Regions from separate parts of the Stenotrophomonas sp. STEN009 genome, predicted to be linked through region 2. Evidence: riboswitches for the same ligand, from Rfam matches in the RefSeq annotation. Region 2 holds a riboswitch; the other holds the start of a gene.
What was found. Region 2 has a riboswitch for glycine ahead of gcvP (aminomethyl-transferring glycine dehydrogenase). Riboswitches for the same ligand answer to the same signal wherever they lie in the genome.

Region 1 (8,803 bases), on a different contig from region 2:
AGATCGTCATGCGCGTGTACTTCGAGAAGCCGCGCACCACGGTGGGCTGGAAGGGCCTGATCAATGACCCGGACCTGGACGGCAGCTTCCGGATCGACAAGGGCCTGCGCATTGCCCGCGGCCTGCTGCGCGACATCAACAAGCTGGGCCTGCCGGCCGGCGTTGAATTCCTCGACGTGATCTCGCCGCAGTACATCGCCGACCTGGTGGCATGGGGCGCGATCGGCGCACGCACCACCGAAAGCCAGGTGCACCGCGAACTGGCCTCCGGCCTGTCGTGCCCGGTGGGCTTCAAGAACGGCACCGATGGCAACGTCAAGATCGCGGCCGATGCGGTCGGCGCGGCCTCCAACCCGCATCACTTCCTGTCGGTGACCAAGCAGGGCGGCACCGCCATCGTTTCGACCACCGGCAACCCGGATTGTCATGTGATCCTGCGCGGCGGCAAGCAGCCGAACTACGACGCGGCCAACGTGGCCGACGCCTGCCAGGCACTGGCCAAGGCCAGGCTGCCGACGCGGCTGATGATCGATGCCAGCCATGCCAACAGCCTGAAAAACCCGGAAAACCAGCCGAAGGTGATCGAAGACATCGCCGTTCAGCTGGAGGACGGCGAACAGCGCATCGTGGGCGTGATGATCGAGAGCCATCTGGTGGGAGGCCGGCAGGAACTGGTGGAAGGCCAGCCGCTGGTCTACGGGCAGAGCATCACCGATGGCTGCATCGACTGGGACACCACCGTGACGGTGCTGGAGCGACTGGCTGCGGCCGTGCGCGCCCGTCGCGAAGTGACGGTGTCAGAAGCCGCCTGAGCGCGGCATGTGTGTGGATGGCGGCCTGCGCCTGCGGGGGTGCGGCCGCGATCAGGGCCGGTCGGAGTTGGAGACCGGCCCGTCCGCACCGGCGATGCGCCTGGCGCTGCGCATGAGCGACAGCGCCAGGTCCATCGCCGGGGTGGTGCAGGGCACGAAGGGGAGCGCCGGGCCACGCCCGGCGAACACGCCATCGTTCAATGCACTTCGTCGTGATACACGAACTTCGGCATTTCCCAGCGGTAATGGATCGCCAGCAGGCGCAGGGCGAAGCCGCCCGCCAGGCAGCACAGGATGGCCGTGGCATCGGACACGTTCCAGTGCAGCAGCAGCAGATAGGCGGCGCCGGTCAGCAGCGCGATGATCGCGTACAGCTCCTTCTGGAAAATCAGCGGCACTTCGTTGCACAGAATGTCGCGCAGCACGCCGCCGAACGCGCCGGTCAGCATGCCGGCGATCAGCACGATCGGCGTGGCATGACCGGCCTCGCGTGCGATCGAGCAACCGATCAGGGTGAAGGCGATCAGGCCCAGGCCGTCGAGCACCAGGAAGGTGCGGCGGAAGTGGTGCATCCAGCGTGCGACCCAGGTGGCGATCAGCGCCGCGCACACGGTGAAGCCGAGGTACTCGGGATGTTTGACCCAGCCCAGCGGATAGTGGCCAAGCAGGATGTCGCGCAGTGAACCACCGCCGAGCGCGGTAACGCAGGCGATCATGACCACGCCGAACAGATCCATGCGGCGGCGTCCCGCGGACAGTGCGCCGGTCATGGCTTCGGCGGAAATGGCAATCAGGTAGATGATGGACAGCAACATGGAACAGGCTCCGGACGCGGTGGGGCCGGCCATGCGCGGACGCCGCCATTGCCTGCGCAATGACGGGATGACGATGACCGGTGCCGCTCCCGCTGTCCTTTTGCCTGAGAGTTCAGCGGCGTAGGCCGCGTGCCCCTTCGGCGGATCGTGCCGGGCATGCCCGGTGACCTCTCTCCAGCTCGGCGAGTCGAATGCATGGTTGGTGGGATTCCAGCCCACCGGCCTGAGCGATCATGGGAGCCTGCGCCTTCGGCGGGCGCCAGCGCGGCGCCTCTCTCCTGCATTCGCGGGCAGTATATCCGCTGCGGTGCAGCACGGCATAATCCCGGCATGGCCCCGTCCCACCGCCCGTGGTTCCTGTACCTGCTCGAATGCCGCGATGGCAGCTACTACGCTGGCATCAGCACCGACGTGGACGCGCGTTTCGCCGCCCATCGCGCCGGTACGGGGGCGCGCTACACCCGGGCCCGCCCGCCGCTGCGCATCCTGGCCGTGCGCGAGTACCCGGACCGCTCCGCCGCTTCGCGCGCCGAGTGGCAGCTCAAACAGCTGCCGCGCGAGCGCAAGCTGGCGTGGTTGCAGGCATTGGATTCCTCATCTTTGTAGCGCCGTGCCCAGGCACGGCGCATCGCAGGCAGTCGCGACGCGACGTAGGGTCAGATCCCTTTCCGCAGGAAAGGGATCCGACCCCGTTGCAGACCTGCGCTACCGTTTCGGCCGCCGGTCATCCTGGTCATCGCCGAAGATGATGCGTGCGCTGCGCTGGTAGCTCCAATACGCCACCGCCCAGTTCAGCAGCACCACGATGCGGTTGCGGAAGCCGATCAGGAAGAACACGTGCGCGGCCAGCCAGAACCACCAGGCCAGCACGCCCGACAGCTGCAGGCGCCCCAGGTGCACGATGGCGGCCATGCGGCCGATGGTGGCCAGGTTGCCGTAGTCCGCGTACTTGAAGGGCCCGGGCTCCGGCCTGCCGTGCAGGCGTGCACGGATGACCTCGGCCACGTACTTGCCCATCTGCTTGGCGGCGGGCGCTACGCCGGGCACGGGCTTGCCGTTGGCCTGGTTCACCGCGGCCAGATCGCCGGCCACGAACAGTTCCGGATGCCCGGGCAGGGTCAGGTCCGGCTGCACCTGCACGCGCCCGGCACGGTCCAGTGGCACGTCCAGCGTGCGCGCCAGCGGCGAGGCGGCCACGCCGGCCGCCCACACCACGGTGCGCGCCGGCACGAACTGGTCACCCAGCGTGAAGCCCTGGCTGTCGATGTTGCTCACCGGCGTTCCGGTCAGCACTTCCACACCCAGCTTTTCCAGCTGCCGGCGCGCCTTCAGCGAGAGCACTTCCGGGAACGAGGACAGCACGCGTGGACCGGCTTCCACCAGGCGCACCTTGGCGCTGGCCGGATCGATGTGGCGGAATTCATTGCGCAGCGTATGGCGTGCAATCTCGGCCAGGGTGCCCGCCAGTTCGACGCCGGTCGGGCCGCCGCCGACGACGGCAAAGCTGAGCCACGCCGCCTTCCTGGCCGGGTCCGGTTCGGCTTCGGCGCGCTCGAACGCCAGCAGCAGCTTGCGGCGCAGGGCAATGGCATCGTCGAGGGTCTTCAGGCCGGGCGCATCATCGGCCCACTGGTCGTTGCCGAAGTAGGCGTGAGTGGCGCCGGTAGCCAGCAGCAGGCTGTCGTAGTCCAGCGTGCTGCCGTCGGCCAGCCGCACCTGGCGGAGCTGCCTGTCGATGGCCACGACCTCACCGAGCCGCACTTCCACGTTGCGCTGGTGGCCGAGGATGTGGCGCAGCGGTGCGGCAATGTCCGGCGCTGACAGGCCTGCGGTCGCCACCTGGTACAGCAGCGGCTGGAACAGGTGATGGTTGCGGCGGTCGACCAGGGTGATGCGGATGCGTTCGCGTGCCAGCGCACGGGTGGCCCAGAGGCCGGCAAAACCGCCGCCGACAACGACCAGGTGGGGAACGCGCTCACGACTCATCGACTCACTCCAGGGGGCATGGGGAACCGTCCGGCATCTTCGCACGGCGGCGGCCTGTCACGTCAGCGTGCGCGCGGATCGGCGATACTCGGATTCAGGCAACCGCCAGCGAGAGGCCCATGAGCGAACCGGAAAAGCGCATCGCCCTGTTGATCGACGCCGACAACGCGCCCGCATCGAAGATCGACGAAGTGCTGGCGGAGGTGGCCCGCTACGGCGTGGCCAATGTCCGCCGTGCCTACGGCAACTGGAAGAGCCCACGGCTGAAAGGCTGGGAGGCGGTGCTGCACGAGTACGCGATCCGGCCCATCCAGCAGTTCGCCTACAGCAAGGGCAAGAACGCCTCGGACATGGCCATGGTGATCGATGCGATGGACCTGCTGTACGCGCGCAACCTCGACGGCTTCGCCATCGTCTCCAGCGATGCTGATTTCACTCCAATGGTGATGCGCCTGTTGACCGACGGGGTGAAGGTGTATGGCTTCGGCGAAAAGAAGACGCCGGAACCCTTCGTCAATGCCTGTTCCAAATTCACCTATCTGGAAGCACTGGGCCAGGCCCATGCCAGCGTGCCGGAAGTGGAACAGGGCACGGCAGAGCCGGGTGCCATCGAGCCGGCCACCGGTGAAACGGGCAGCGGCGACGAAGTGCGCCCGCGCAAGAGCGGCGCGGAAATGCGCAGCGATACACGTCTGGTGAAGATGCTGCGCCGCGCCGTGTCCGCCGCGGAAGGCGAGGACGGCTGGTCGCACCTGGGGCCGGTGGGCAGCCAGATCGCCAACCAGGCCTCGTTCGATTCGCGCAACTATGGCTATGGAAAGCTGAGTGATCTGCTGGCGGCGATCGGTCTGTTCGAACTGAAGAAGGATGGCAAGTCGTCCTACGTGCGCGCGCTGCCGAAGAAGAACCGGTAGCGCCGGGCCATGCCCGGCCGACGCCCCCGCGCATCATTCCGCACGCCCACATGTACACCGATCAGGCGTATCGTTGCCGCTCGCATTGCCCGCAAGGAATACCCGCATGTTGAAGATCTGGGGCCGTCGCAATTCCAGCAACGTCCGCAAGGTGCTGTGGTGTGCCGAAGAGATCGGCCTGCCCTACGAGTCCATCGAAGTGGGCGGCAGCCACGGTGGCACACAGACGCCGGAATACCTGGCGATGAACCCCAACAGCCTGGTGCCGGTGATCGAGGACCACGGCCTGCCGCTGTGGGAGTCCAACGCCATCGTGCGCTACCTGAGCGCGCGCTACGCGCTGGGGACACTGTACGCCGAGGATCCGATGGAACGCGCACAGGCCGAGAAATGGATGGACTGGAGCACCTCGCGGATGGCGCCGCTGTACAGCGATCTGATCTGGGGCATCATGCGCACCGCGCCGGCAGACCGCGACGAATCGCGCATCAATGCCGCCATCGTGCGCGCCGCCGATTACCTGGCGATGGCCGATGCGACGCTGGCCACGCAGCCGTGGCTGTCGGGCGCGACATTCGCGATGGGCGACATCCCGTTGGGTTCACTGGTGTACGCCTGGTATGAACTGCCGATCCAGCGTCCGGACCTGCCCCACCTGGCCGAGTGGTACGCCCGGCTGCGTGAGCGACCCGCTTACCAGCGCGGCGTGATGTCACCGCTGACGTAAGCGGGAATCGCGCGCGGTAACGGTAGCGCCGGGCCATGCCCGGCGGATTCCGCTTGCATTCAATACAGATCCGTCGGATCCACATCCAGCGACCAGCGCACCTTGCGGGCTTCCGGCAAGGCATACAGCTGCGGTACCAGCTGCGCCAGCACGCCGTGCAGAGGCGGGCGCTGTGCCGATGAGAGCAGCAGCTGCGTGCGCTGGTAGCCGGCCCGGCGCGGCATCGGTGCCGGCATCGGTCCGTACGCCTCCACCAGCGCCTGTTCGCCCAGCAGTCGCCGTGCAGCCAGCAGGAACGCGTTGGCGTGCTCCACCTGCTGCGCTTCGGCACGCATCAGTGCCAGATGCGCGAATGGCGGGAAGCCGGCGGCCTGCCGCTGGTTCAGTTCGGCCTGCGCGAACGGGTGGTAGCCGCCGTTGACCAGCGTCTCCAGCAGGGGATGACCCGGATGGTGGGTCTGCAGCCACACCTCGCCCGGATCGCGGGCGCGCCCGGCGCGGCCGGCGACCTGGATCAACTGCTGCGCGAGTTTCTCGCTGGCGCGGAAATCGGCCGAGAACAGGCCCTCGTCGATGCCGACCACCACCACCAGCGTGAGTCTGGGCAGATCGTGGCCCTTGGCCAGGATCTGCGTGCCGACCAGGATGCCGGCCTGGTCCCCCAGCTTGGCCAGCTGCTGTTCCAGCGCATCGCGGCGGGCGGTGGTGCCACGGTCGATGCGCACCACCGGGTACTCGGCGAAGGCGGCGGTGAGGTGCTCCTCCAGCCGCTCGGTGCCGATTCCCTGTGGCTGCAGGGCCAGGCTGCCGCAGGCGGGGCAGGCCAGTGGCGCCGGTTGCCGCGCACCGCAGTGATGGCACTGCAGGCGACGGCCGCCGCCATGCACGGTCATCGGCGCATCACAGCGCTGGCACGGCGCCGTCCAGCCGCAGTCATGGCACAGCAGTACCGGTGCGTAACCACGCCGGTTCTTGAACACCAGCACCTGCTGGCCGCGCTGCAGGTGCTCGCCGATGCCGGCCAGCACTTCGGCCGAGAGACCGTCCTGCAGGGGACGCTTGCGCACATCCAGGATGCGCACGCGTGGCGGCCGAGCGTCGCCGGCGCGCTGCTTCAGGCGCAGGTGCAGGTAACGACCGGCATAGGCGTTGTGCAGGGTTTCCAGCGACGGTGTCGCGCTGCCCAGCAGCACCGGAACCCCCAGCGCCTTGGCACGCACCAGGGCGAAATCGCGCGCGTGGTAGCGGATGCCGTCCTGCTGCTTGTAGCTGCCGTCATGTTCCTCGTCCACGATCAGCAGGCCGGCCTGCGGCAGCGGCGTGAACACCGCCGAGCGGGTGCCGACGATCACCCGCGCTTCGCCGCGCGAGGCGGCTGCCCAGACGCGCGCGCGCTCGTTGTCGTTCAATCCCGAATGCAGCGCATGCACGGCGATGCCCAGGCGGCCGCGGAAACGCGCCAGGGTCTGCGGCGTCAGTCCGATTTCGGGCACCAGCACCAGCGCCTGCCGGCCTTGGGCCAGGCAGTGGATGATCGCCTGCAGGTAGACCTCGGTCTTGCCGCTGCCGGTCACCCCATCGAGCAGGAAGGGCTGGAACCCCTCCGCGGCGTTGATCGCGGCAACGGCTTCGGCCTGGTCCGGATTGAGGGTCGGGCCGGGCAGCGGTTGCGCGTGCTGTGGCGCCACGCTCAGTGCAACGCGCTCGGCCAGTGCGCGCTTGCCGAGACTGCGCGCCGCGCTGCGCCAGTCCTCCATGCGCGCCCCCAGCACGTCCTCGTCCACGACGGCGTCGGCCAGCAGTTCCGCCAACTGCCGCGGGCGGCTGCCTGCGCGCAGCGTGCCGCGCTGCGCGTGGCCTGCGGCGGTCAGCTGCCAGCCCCAATGATGGGTGTCGGGCAGGGCTTCGCCGTGCCGCAGCGGCCCCGGCAGGGCCGTGCTCAGCACTTCGCCCAGCGGCGCGTGGGTGTATCGGGCCAGCCATTGCAGGCTCTGCCACAGTTCGCCCTGCAGCAGGGGCGCGGGGTCGCACCACGCGAGCGCCTGACGCAGGCCCTGGCCGTCGTCGGCCTGGCCGTGGCCGGCCACCACGCCGATGAGTTCGCGGTTGCCGAACGGCACCTTAACCCGGCAGCCGACCGCCACGTCCGGGGCATCGCCCTGCGGCGACAGATAGTCGAACAGGCGGGGCAGGGGGACGGGCAGGGCGACCTGCAGGGTCGAAATCGGGTCGAGCATCGGGGCAGTGTAACGGGCCGTGTGCACCCGCATGCCGCCCGGAAGGCCCACACGGGGGACGTCGCCGAATCATAAATGTCACCTAAATATCGGTGTCCATTGGAGATTCAGTCTTATCCACACGTTCTGTGGATAACACTGTGCGTTACCGGTCAACGGCTGCGCAGGACGCCGATGGCGACGGCCTCGCCCTTGGGTTGGTCAAAAAATCGCCATACTTTAAAATGTATTAAAATCAATATGTTATGTGTGAAACATTGCTGAAACCGAGTGAATTCAGCGAGATGTCGCGGTTTTGCCGGGCGCCAGCGTGGTGCTGTGCACAACCTGCAGCATGAAGTGCCCACGGACGCAAGTCCTGCCGGGCGCCGATGGCCTGCCGCTATCATGCCGGCAGACCTCTGGAGTGACCGATGACCGCTGTGCCCGCCCCTGTTTCCTCGACCGCGGCCGGTGCGCTGTCGGCGTTTCTGCGTGGCGTAGAGCGCCGTGCCCTGGTAGTGGCGGAGCTGCAATGCGGCGACCCGGCCCGGGCCGAGCAGACCCTGGTGGCGGTGATGCGCGCCTTCTCGGCCGTTGCCAGCGATCTGCCGATGGCACAGTGGCCGACCCGCTTCTGGACCCTGCTGGGGCAGCGGCAGGCACTGCGCGAGCCGGCCCCGGGCCAGTGGCCGCCGGCACTCGCCGCACTGGGCGGCATGGCACCGCTGCCACGGCTGGCCCTGCTGCTGCGGGTGGGCGGCAGCCTGGATGAGAACATCGCCACGCGGGTACTCGATCGTGATGAGGCCGGCTACCAGCAGCTGCTGGCCGATGCCTGCCCGCGTGATGCCCAGGGTCAGCCGGATGCCGTTGCCTGGCGCGGCCTGGCCGAACAGGTGCAGCAGCGCATCCGCGACCTGCCGGCGCAGCGCCTGCAGCAGCTGCAGCAGCCGGCAGCTGCCACCAGCAGCAATCCGCAGGCGCCGACGTCCAGCTGGAGGGCACCGCAGCGCGATGAACGGAGCGCTGCCAGCCCCCGGCGCCGGCGCCCCGATGCCCGACCGCGCTGGCGCGGGCCGGCGATCCTGCTGCTGACGGTGGCAGTACTGCTGGCAGCCGCTCTGGGCTGGCGCCATTGGAGCGGTCGGTCGCTGGTGAGCGATGCGCCGCTGCCGGAGGGGGTGGTTGCCGAGGCCGGCCCGGTCACGGTCGAGGCGCTGCCGCCGAGCACGGTCGCTGCCACGCCGCAGGCGGACAGCGCCCCGGCCAACGATGACGCAGCAATGCTGGCCGACCGCGATTATCCGTTGCTGGCCGAGGCCGATCTGTA
Region 2 (8,803 bases):
GATCAGCGCGCTGCTGCTGGTAACGGCCTTCGCCGCCCACTACATGAGCCGTTACCACATCTATCTGGATGCGGACATGCTGCGCAACGTGCTGGCGACCGATCCGAAGGAAAGCCGCGAACTGATGACGGTCTCGCTGCTGTGGCCGGTACTGCTGCTGGCGGCACTGCCGATGGTGCTGGTGTGGCGGGTGCAGCTGCAGCGGCGCAGCTGGGGGCGCAGCCTGCTGTGGCGCCTGGGCTTCCTGGCGGTGGCTGCGGTGACCGCTGTTGGCGGTGCACTGATCTCGTTCCAGGACGTCTCCGCACTGATGCGCAACCAGCGTGAAGTGCGTTACCTCGCCACCCCGGCCAACGTGCTGCTGGGTCTTCCACGTGCACTGCGCGGCGACAACCCGGTGCAGCGCGCGCCGAAACTGCCGATCGGCACCGACGCCAAGGCCACCCCACGCGCTCCGGCGAGCAAACCGCGGCTGCTGGTAATCGTGATGGGCGAGACCGTGCGTGCACAGAACTGGGGCCTCAACGGCGGCCGCAATACCACGCCGGAACTGGCCCAGGCACCGGTGATCAACTTCCCCGACATGCACTCCTGCGGCACCAGCACCGAAGTTTCGCTGCCCTGCCTGTTCTCGCCATGGGGACGCCACGACTACGACGAGAAGAAGATCCGCGCGCACCAGTCGCTGCTGCACGTACTGAACCGTGCCGGCATCGCACCGCTGTGGCGTGACAACCAGTCCGGCTGCAAAGGCGTGTGCGAAGGACTGGACTTCCAGTCGCTGTCCGATGCGACCACCCCGGGCCTGTGCGCCGACGGCCGCTGCATGGACGAGATCCTGCTGCAGGACCTGGCCACCCAGGTGCGTGCCAGGCCCGGCGACCGCGTGGTCGTGCTGCACCAGCTGGGCAACCATGGCCCGGCGTATTTCGAGCGCTATCCGGCCGCCTTTGCCCGCTTCAAGCCAACCTGCGACACCCGTGACATCGGCCGGTGCTCACGTGAAGAGATCACCAACAGCTATGACAATGCCGTGCTGTACACCGATCATTTCCTGAGCAAGACCATCGGCACGCTGCAGGGCATGCAGGACTACGACACGGCGATGATCTACCTGTCCGACCATGGCGAATCGCTGGGTGAGAAGGGCCTGTACCTGCACGGCGTGCCCTATGCGATCGCCCCGGCCGAGCAGACCCGCGTACCGATGACGATGTGGTTCTCGCCGGGCTTCGCCAGCAGTCGCGGGCTGGACCTGCAATGCGTGCGCAAGCGTTCGGCAGCGTATACCGACCACGACAACCTGTTCCCGTCGGTGCTGGGCCTGATGCAGGTGAGGACGGCGCTGTACGAGCGCGATCGCGACGTGTTTGCCGGCTGCGAGAGCTGAGGGGCGGGGCGGAAGGGCTTGCAGCCCTGCACTCGCAGAAGCCAAGGCAACGTCAACGTCAAAAGCCGAAGCGGCATTCCGTGGGATGGCGGGTTCACTCCGCTGTTGGTAGGTGAAATTCCGGGGTCAGATCCGTTTCCCTGCGGAAAACGGATCCGACCCCGAGAGTATTTCCGACAGATCGCGGCCAACTGTCGAAGGCGGGGTGGGTCCGGTTGCGGGGGCGTGAGCGCCATGGATGGCGCGACCGAGCCTACAGGGACGTATTTACGGCGTCCCCCGCAACCGGCCCCACCCCGCCAACTCACAGGAAACCCGCTTTTGCTCCGGCCGTTGCCGTCGCAGTTGCTTCTGCGGGTGCAGGGCTGCAAGCCCTGCCGAACCCCACCAACCTTCCACACTTGCGGTGGGCACGCGCGCCCACTAGCCTTCGGCCGTCGTTCACCACCCAAGGACCGCCCGTGAAACACCGTCATCTCCTGCTGGCCGCTGCTGTCGCCGCCGCCACGCTGGCCCTGGCTGCCTGCAAGAAGGAAGCGTCCCCCGGCGCCGAGACCGCCGGCAGCAGCGCACCGGCCGGCGAGACCGCCGACCAGTTCGTTGCCCGCATCAATGCCGAATACAAGGCTGCCTATCCGGAGATGACCTCGGCGCAGTGGCTGTCTTCCACCTACATCAACAGCGATTCGGAGCGCATCGCGGCCAAGGCCAACGAGCGTTCACTGACCCAGCTCAACAGCTGGATCGAGCAGGCCGCGAAGTTCGAGGGCCAGCCGATGAGCGCAGACAGCAAGCGTGCGATCCATCTGCTGAAGCTGATGTCCTCGATGCCGGCACCGCGCGACCCGGTCAAGCTGGCCGAGCTGACCCAGATCGCCACCCGCATGGAGGGCAGCTACGGTGCCGGCAAGTACTGCACCGATGCCAACGACCCGGCCTCCTGCCGCCAGCTGGGGGAACTGGAACAGGTGCTGGCACGCAGCCGCGACTACGACGCGCAGCTTGACGCCTGGCAGGGCTGGCACAGCACCACGCGGAACATGCGTGGCGACTACCAGAAGTTCGTCAGCCTGGTGAACGAAGGTGCCAAGGGCATGGGCTTCACCGATGCCGGGCAGATGTGGCGCAGCGGCTATGACATGCCGCCGGAGCAGATCGGGCCGGAAACCGACCGCCTGTGGGAGCAGGTCAAGCCGATGTACGAGCAGCTGCACTGCTACGCGCGCGGCAAGCTGGACAAGACCTACGGCAAGGACAAGGCCGAGGTGGGCAATGGCCTGATCGCCGCGCACCTGCTGGGCAACATGTGGCAGCAGGACTGGTCCAACCTGTGGGACCAGCTGGAGCCCTATCCCGGTGCCGGAAGCCTGGACATCACCGCCGCACTGGAAAAGCAGTACCAGACCAACCTGAGTGCTGCGCTGGCCAAGGCTGGCAGGGATGCCAGCGTCGCGGGCCAGTACAGGGCACAGCGCGAAGCCGAACTGCGTACCGCGAAACAGATGACCGAGCGCGCACAGGATTTCTACGTGTCGCTGGGCATGCCCTCGCTGCCGCAGTCGTACTGGGACAAGACCCAGTTCATCAAGCCTGACGACCGTGACGTGGTCTGCCACGCCAGCGCCTGGGACATGAACATGGAAGGCGATGTGCGCACCAAGATGTGCATCAAGCCGAACGAAGAGAACTTCACCACCATCTATCACGAGCTGGGCCACATCTACTACGACCTGGCCTACAACCCGTTGCCGCCCCTGTTCCAGGGCGGCGCCAACGATGGCTTCCACGAAGCAATCGGCGACACGATCGTGCTGGCGATGACGCCCAAGTACCTGAACTCGATCGGCCTGGTTGACGCACCGCAGGAAAGCCGCGAGGCCGTGATCAACGCGCAGATGCGCATGGCACTGTCGGGCGTTTCATTCCTGCCCTTCGGCCTGATGATCGACCGCTGGCGCTGGGGCGTGTTTGACGGATCGATCACCGCCGACAACTACAACAAGGCATGGTGGGATCTGAAGGCCAAATACCAGGGCGTTGCCCCGGCCAGCACCCGCGGCGAGGAGTTCTTCGATCCGGGCGCGAAGTACCACGTGCCGGGCAATACGCCGTACACCCGCTACTTCCTCGCCCGCATCCTGCAGTTCCAGTTCTACAAGGGCCTGTGCGATGCATCGGGTTACAAGGGCCCGCTGCACGAGTGCACCTTCTACGGCAACAAGGAAGCCGGCCAGAAGTACTGGGCGATGCTCAGCAAGGGCGCCAGCCAGCCGTGGCAGGCCACGCTGAAGGAGCTGACCGGCACCGACAAGCTGGATGCCGGCCCGATGATCGAGTACTTCAGCCCGGTCAATGAGTGGCTCAAGCAGCAGAACGAAGGCCAGATGTGCGGCTGGCAGGCCAGCGCTGCGGCCCCGGTGGCGAAATGAGAAAAGGGGGGGGTGCGCGCGGGTCCGCCCCCTTGGTTGCGGGGGGGGGGGGGGGGGGGGGGGGGGGGGGGGGGGGGCCCGGGGGGGGGCGCCGCGCCCCCCCCCCGCTGTTGGGCGGGGGGGGGCGGGGCCCCGGGGGGGGGTTTTTCCCCCCCCCGCCGCGCCGGGGGGGCGGGCCCGGCCGCTACCCCTTCTTCGCGGCCAGCTGCGCGGCCAGCGCGGATTTGAATTCCTCGAACGTCTGCCCTTGTGCCTGCGCTTCGGCCTGCGCGGCGTCGCGCAGCGCGTCGGAATACATCAGTCGCACCGGGGTGCCGCTGCGCTCATGCAGCTCGCCCGCCTGCATGATCATCGCCAGCACGTGTGCCGCGCTGTGGGTCTGCCCGGCAATGCGGCCATCCATGCCCAGTACCCACTCGCCGTCGCGCCGGACGATACCGGCCAGCAGGGTGCGCTGCGGGTCGCGCAGCTCGGCGTGCGGCTCCACGGGCGAAGCCTGCGCAGCGGCGCGGCTGGCGGCCTGCGCTTCCTTGCGGCGGCGCTGGTCGCGGCGGATCTTGGAGGAGATGGACATGGGCGCTACCGCTGCGTGGGGGGCGCAAGGATAGCGCACCCCGGCCGTTGCGCCGCTTCACGTCGCCTGGCGCGCGCCGCGACGCAGCCCGCGAGCCGTCGCCGCCGTGGGCTCACGCCTCCGTGCAGGCCGCCTGGGCGGTGCGCTCGCGCAGATGCTCCCAGTACCAGAACACAAACCCGGCGGCGAAGAAGCCGGCCTGGCCCAGCGCCAGATGCAGCGGGCTGGCACTGAGCAGGGGCGACACGACGCCGGCCACCACGGTGCTGACCATCAGCTGCGCGAAGGCCTGCAGCGACGAGGCCAGGCCGCGCTGGTGCGGATACATGTCGAGCACGGCCAGCGCCAGGATCGGGAAGATCAGCGCCATGCCCATGCCGCCCAGGAAAATGGGCAGTACCGCCCACGGCAGCGCGAACTGCGGCGCCAGCACCACGTAGCCGACGTTGAGCAGTGTCGACAGCGCGCACAGGGAGAAGCCGATGGTCACCTGCCGGGTCGGCGTGGTGTGCCCGGCCATGCGCCCGGACAGGAACGCGCCGGCCGTCATGCCACCGATGGTGGGAATGAACAGCCAGGCGAAGTCGCCTTCGCCCAGATGCAGGTGCTGCATCACGAACACCGGCGCGGACGCGATGTACAGGAAAATGCCGCCGAAGCCGATGCTGCCGGCCAGTGCCAGGCGCAGGAAACGCGGGTTGAAGCCGATGCGCACATAGTCACGCAGCAGTGCGCGCGGCGACAGCGGTACCCGCGCCTCCGGCGGATGCGTTTCCGGCAGGAAGCGCGCGGTGGCCACCAGCAGCACCAGCGAGAACACCACGAGGAACCAGAAGATCAGCGGCCAGCCGGCACCGCTGAGCAGAATCCAGCCACCGATGATCGGGGCGATGGCCGGCGCGATGCCGAACAGCATCGAGACCTGGCTCATCAACCGCTGGGCGTCATGGCCGTGGTACAGGTCACGGATCACCGCGCGGCCGACGATCATGCCCACGCCCGCCGACAGGCCCTGCAGCGCGCGGAACGCCAGCAGGGTCGGCAGGTCAGTGGACAGCGCGCAGCCGACCGAGGCCCCGGCAAATACCACCAGGCCACCGAGGATCACCCGCTTGCGGCCCCAGGCATCGGACAGCGGCCCGTGCGCCAGGCTCATCAGGCCATAGAACAGCAGGTAGACGCTGATGGTCTGCTGGACGGCCACCTCATCCACCGCCAGGCGCTGGGCCAGCTGCGGGAAGGCCGGGAAAATGGTGTCGATGGAGAACGGGCCGAACATGGCCAGGCCCGCGAGCAGCAGGGCCATGCGACGGGTGGACGGAGCAACAGCGGCGGTCATGTGAACGGTGTCCGGCAAGGCCATGCGCGGCACGCACGGCGGGCGCCGGTCCCGCTGCAGCAGGGACGGCGCCAGATGAATTCGGGTATCCGCCCATGATAGGCGGGGAATGCGCCCGATGCCATGCAGCACCGCACAAAACGCACGCCCCGGGCCATCGGCCATTCAGGCGCCGGCCCTGCCCGGGCGGCCCCGGCAGCAGGCCATAACCGGCTATAATCGGCGGGCAACACGGTGGGAGAAGCGGAACACCGCTGCCGAAGGCGCAACGCCCGTAATCGCTCAGGCCCGATACCACCCGCAACACAACTCTGGAGAGACCGGTTCGATCCGGCGCCGAAGGGGCACGAAGCTGCGGCCAGCCGCGCTTCCAAACTCTCAGGCAAAAGGACAGAGGGGCGCCCCGCAGCCCGCCATCCGGCGGCTTGTGCCCGTGCGTGTGCCCTTTCCTGACGGATCCTTCGCCATGTCCCAGAACACCCCTTCCCTGCGTGAGCTCGAGCACCACAGTGCGTTCGTCGAGCGCCATATCGGCCCCAATGACGCCGAGATCGCGCAGATGCTCGACGTCGTCGGCCACGCGTCGCTGGATGCGATGACCGATGCCATTGTGCCGGCCAAGATCAAGTCGCCGGCAGCGCTGGCGCTGCCGGAGTCGATCACCGAAGTGGAGGCGCTGGCGAAGATCCGCGCGATCGCCGACAAGAACACCGTGCTGCGCAGCTTCATCGGCCAGGGGTATTACGGCACCCACACGCCGAACGTGATCCTGCGCAACATCCTGGAAAACCCGGCCTGGTACACCGCCTACACCCCGTACCAGGCAGAGATCTCGCAGGGCCGCATGGAAGCGCTGATCAACTTCCAGACCTTGTGCGCCGACCTGACCGGCATGGAGATCGCCAACGCCTCGCTGCTGGACGAAGCCACCGCAGCGGCCGAAGCGATGACCCTGGCCAAGCGTTCCGCCAAGTCGAAGTCGGACACCTTCTTCGTGCACGATGCCGTGCACCCGCAGACCCTGGAGCTGCTGCGCACCCGCGCCGAGCCCATGGGCATCGTGCTGCGCGTCGGCACCCCGGCCGAAGCGCTGGAAGCGGACAGCTTCGGCGTGCTGCTGCAGTACCCGGATACGTTCGGCCAGGTGGCCGACTACCGGGCACTGGTCGAGGCCGTGCATGCACGCGGCGGCCTGGTCGCCGTGGCCACCGATCTGCTGGCGCTGACCCTGCTCGCCGCACCGGGCGAATGGGGCGCGGACATCGTGGTCGGCAACAGCCAGCGTTTCGGCGTGCCGTTCGGCTTCGGTGGCCCGCACGCGGCGTTCATGGCCTGCCGCGATGCCTACAAGCGCTCGATGCCCGGCCGCCTGATCGGCGTCTCGATCGATGCGCAGGGCAACCCGGCCTACCGCCTGACCCTGCAGACCCGCGAGCAGCATATCCGCCGCGAGAAGGCCACCTCCAACATCTGTACCGCACAGGTCCTGCTGGCGGTGATGGCCTCGATGTACGCCGTCTACCACGGTCCGGAAGGCCTGACCCGCATCGCCCGCCGCACGCACCGCCTGGCCGCGATCCTGGCCGCCGCACTGCGCAAGGCCGGCGTGCAGGTTGCTGGCGACTTCTTCGACACCCTGCACGTCACCGGTGTGCACGCCGATGAGATCCACGCCAAGGCGCGCGCCGCCGGCTACAACCTGCGCGCGATCGACAGCGACTCGGTCGGCATCAGCCTGGACGAGACCGCCACCCGCGCCGATGTGGTTGCGCTGGCCGCCGTCTTCGGTGCCCAAGCCGATGTGGATGCGCTGGATGCCAGCACCGCCGACGCGCTGCCGGCCGGGCTGCTGCGCCAGTCCGCGTTCCTGACCCATCCGGTGTTCAACACGCACCACAGCGAGCACGAACTGCTGCGCTACCTGCGCTCACTGGCCGACAAGGACCTGGCGATGGACCGCACGATGATCCCGCTGGGCTCGTGCACCATGAAGCTCAACGCCACCGCCGAGATGATCCCGGTGACCTGGCCGGAGTTCTCGCAGATCCATCCGCTGGTGCCGGCCGACCAGGCGCTGGGCTACAAGGAACTGATCGAGTCGCTGGAAGCGATGCTGGTCGAATGCACCGGCTACGATGCGGTCAGCCTGCAGCCGAACTCGGGTGCACAGGGCGAGTACGCCGGCCTGCTGGCGATCCGCGCCTACCACCGCTCGCGTGGTGAGGAGCATCGCGACATCTGCCTGATTCCGGATTCGGCCCACGGTACCAACCCGGCCTCGGCACAGATGTGCGGCATGAAGGTGGTGGTCACCAAGACCGATGCCAACGGCAACGTCGATGTCGAGGACATCCGCCTCAACGCCGAGAAGTACAGCGACCGCCTGGCCGCGATCATGATGACCTACCCGTCCACGCACGGCGTGTTCGAGGAGGAGGTGGTAGAGATCTGCGAGATCATCCACAAGCACGGCGGCCAGGTGTACACCGACGGTGCCAACATGAACGCCCTGGTCGGCGTGGCCAAGCCGGGCAAGTGGGGTTCGGACGTTTCCCACCTGAACCTGCACAAGACCTTCTGCATCCCGCACGGCGGCGGCGGCCCGGGCGTCGGCCCGTGCGCGGTCAAGGCGCACCTGGCCCCGTTCCTGCCGGGTAAGCTGGGTGACAACGGCCCCGTCGGCATGGTCAGCGCCGCCAGCTTCGGCAGCGCCTCGATCCTGCCGATCAGCTGGATGTACATCGCGATGATGGGCCGCGAGGGCCTGCGCAAGGCGACCCAGGTCGCGCAGCTCAATGCCAACTACATCGCCAAGCGCCTGGCGCCGCACTTCAGGACGCTGTACACCGGCCGCAACGGCCTGGTGGCGCATGAGTGCATCCTCGATGTGCGCCCGCTGGAGAAGAGCAGCGGCATCGGCGCCGAGGACGTGGCCAAGCGCCTGATCGACTTCGGCTTCCACGCGCCGACGCTGAGCTTCCCGGTAGCCGGCACGCTGATGGTCGAGCCCACCGAAAGCGAGTCGCTGCATGAGCTGGACCGCTTCATCGATGCCATGATCCAGATCCGCG

Region 1: it holds a riboswitch for glycine, as region 2 does, so the genes downstream of both, ACVOMM_RS07340 (trimeric intracellular cation channel family protein) here and gcvP (aminomethyl-transferring glycine dehydrogenase) in region 2, are expected to answer to the same signal.

The regions. Positions count from the first base shown of each region.
Region 1 covers NZ_JBRRES010000011.1:34,005-42,807, reverse strand. Annotated here, with positions in the region: gene ACVOMM_RS07345 (3-deoxy-7-phosphoheptulonate synthase) at 1-812, shown strand, start outside; gene ACVOMM_RS07340 (trimeric intracellular cation channel family protein) at 1,010-1,627, opposite strand; glycine riboswitch at 1,710-1,815, opposite strand; glycine riboswitch at 1,829-1,918, opposite strand; gene ACVOMM_RS07335 (GIY-YIG nuclease family protein) at 1,958-2,233, shown strand; gene ACVOMM_RS07330 (NAD(P)/FAD-dependent oxidoreductase) at 2,333-3,613, opposite strand; gene ACVOMM_RS07325 (NYN domain-containing protein) at 3,733-4,527, shown strand; gene ACVOMM_RS07320 (glutathione S-transferase family protein) at 4,634-5,254, shown strand; gene ACVOMM_RS07315 (primosomal protein N') at 5,314-7,491, opposite strand; gene ACVOMM_RS07310 (hypothetical protein) at 7,905-8,803, shown strand, end outside.
Region 2 covers NZ_JBRRES010000013.1:30,582-39,384, forward strand. Annotated here, with positions in the region: gene ACVOMM_RS08185 (phosphoethanolamine transferase) at 1-1,390, shown strand, start outside; gene ACVOMM_RS08190 (M2 family metallopeptidase) at 1,852-3,819, shown strand; gene ACVOMM_RS08195 (hypothetical protein) at 4,004-4,393, opposite strand; gene ACVOMM_RS08200 (multidrug effflux MFS transporter) at 4,506-5,732, opposite strand; glycine riboswitch at 6,034-6,136, shown strand; gene gcvP (aminomethyl-transferring glycine dehydrogenase) at 6,199-8,803, shown strand, end outside.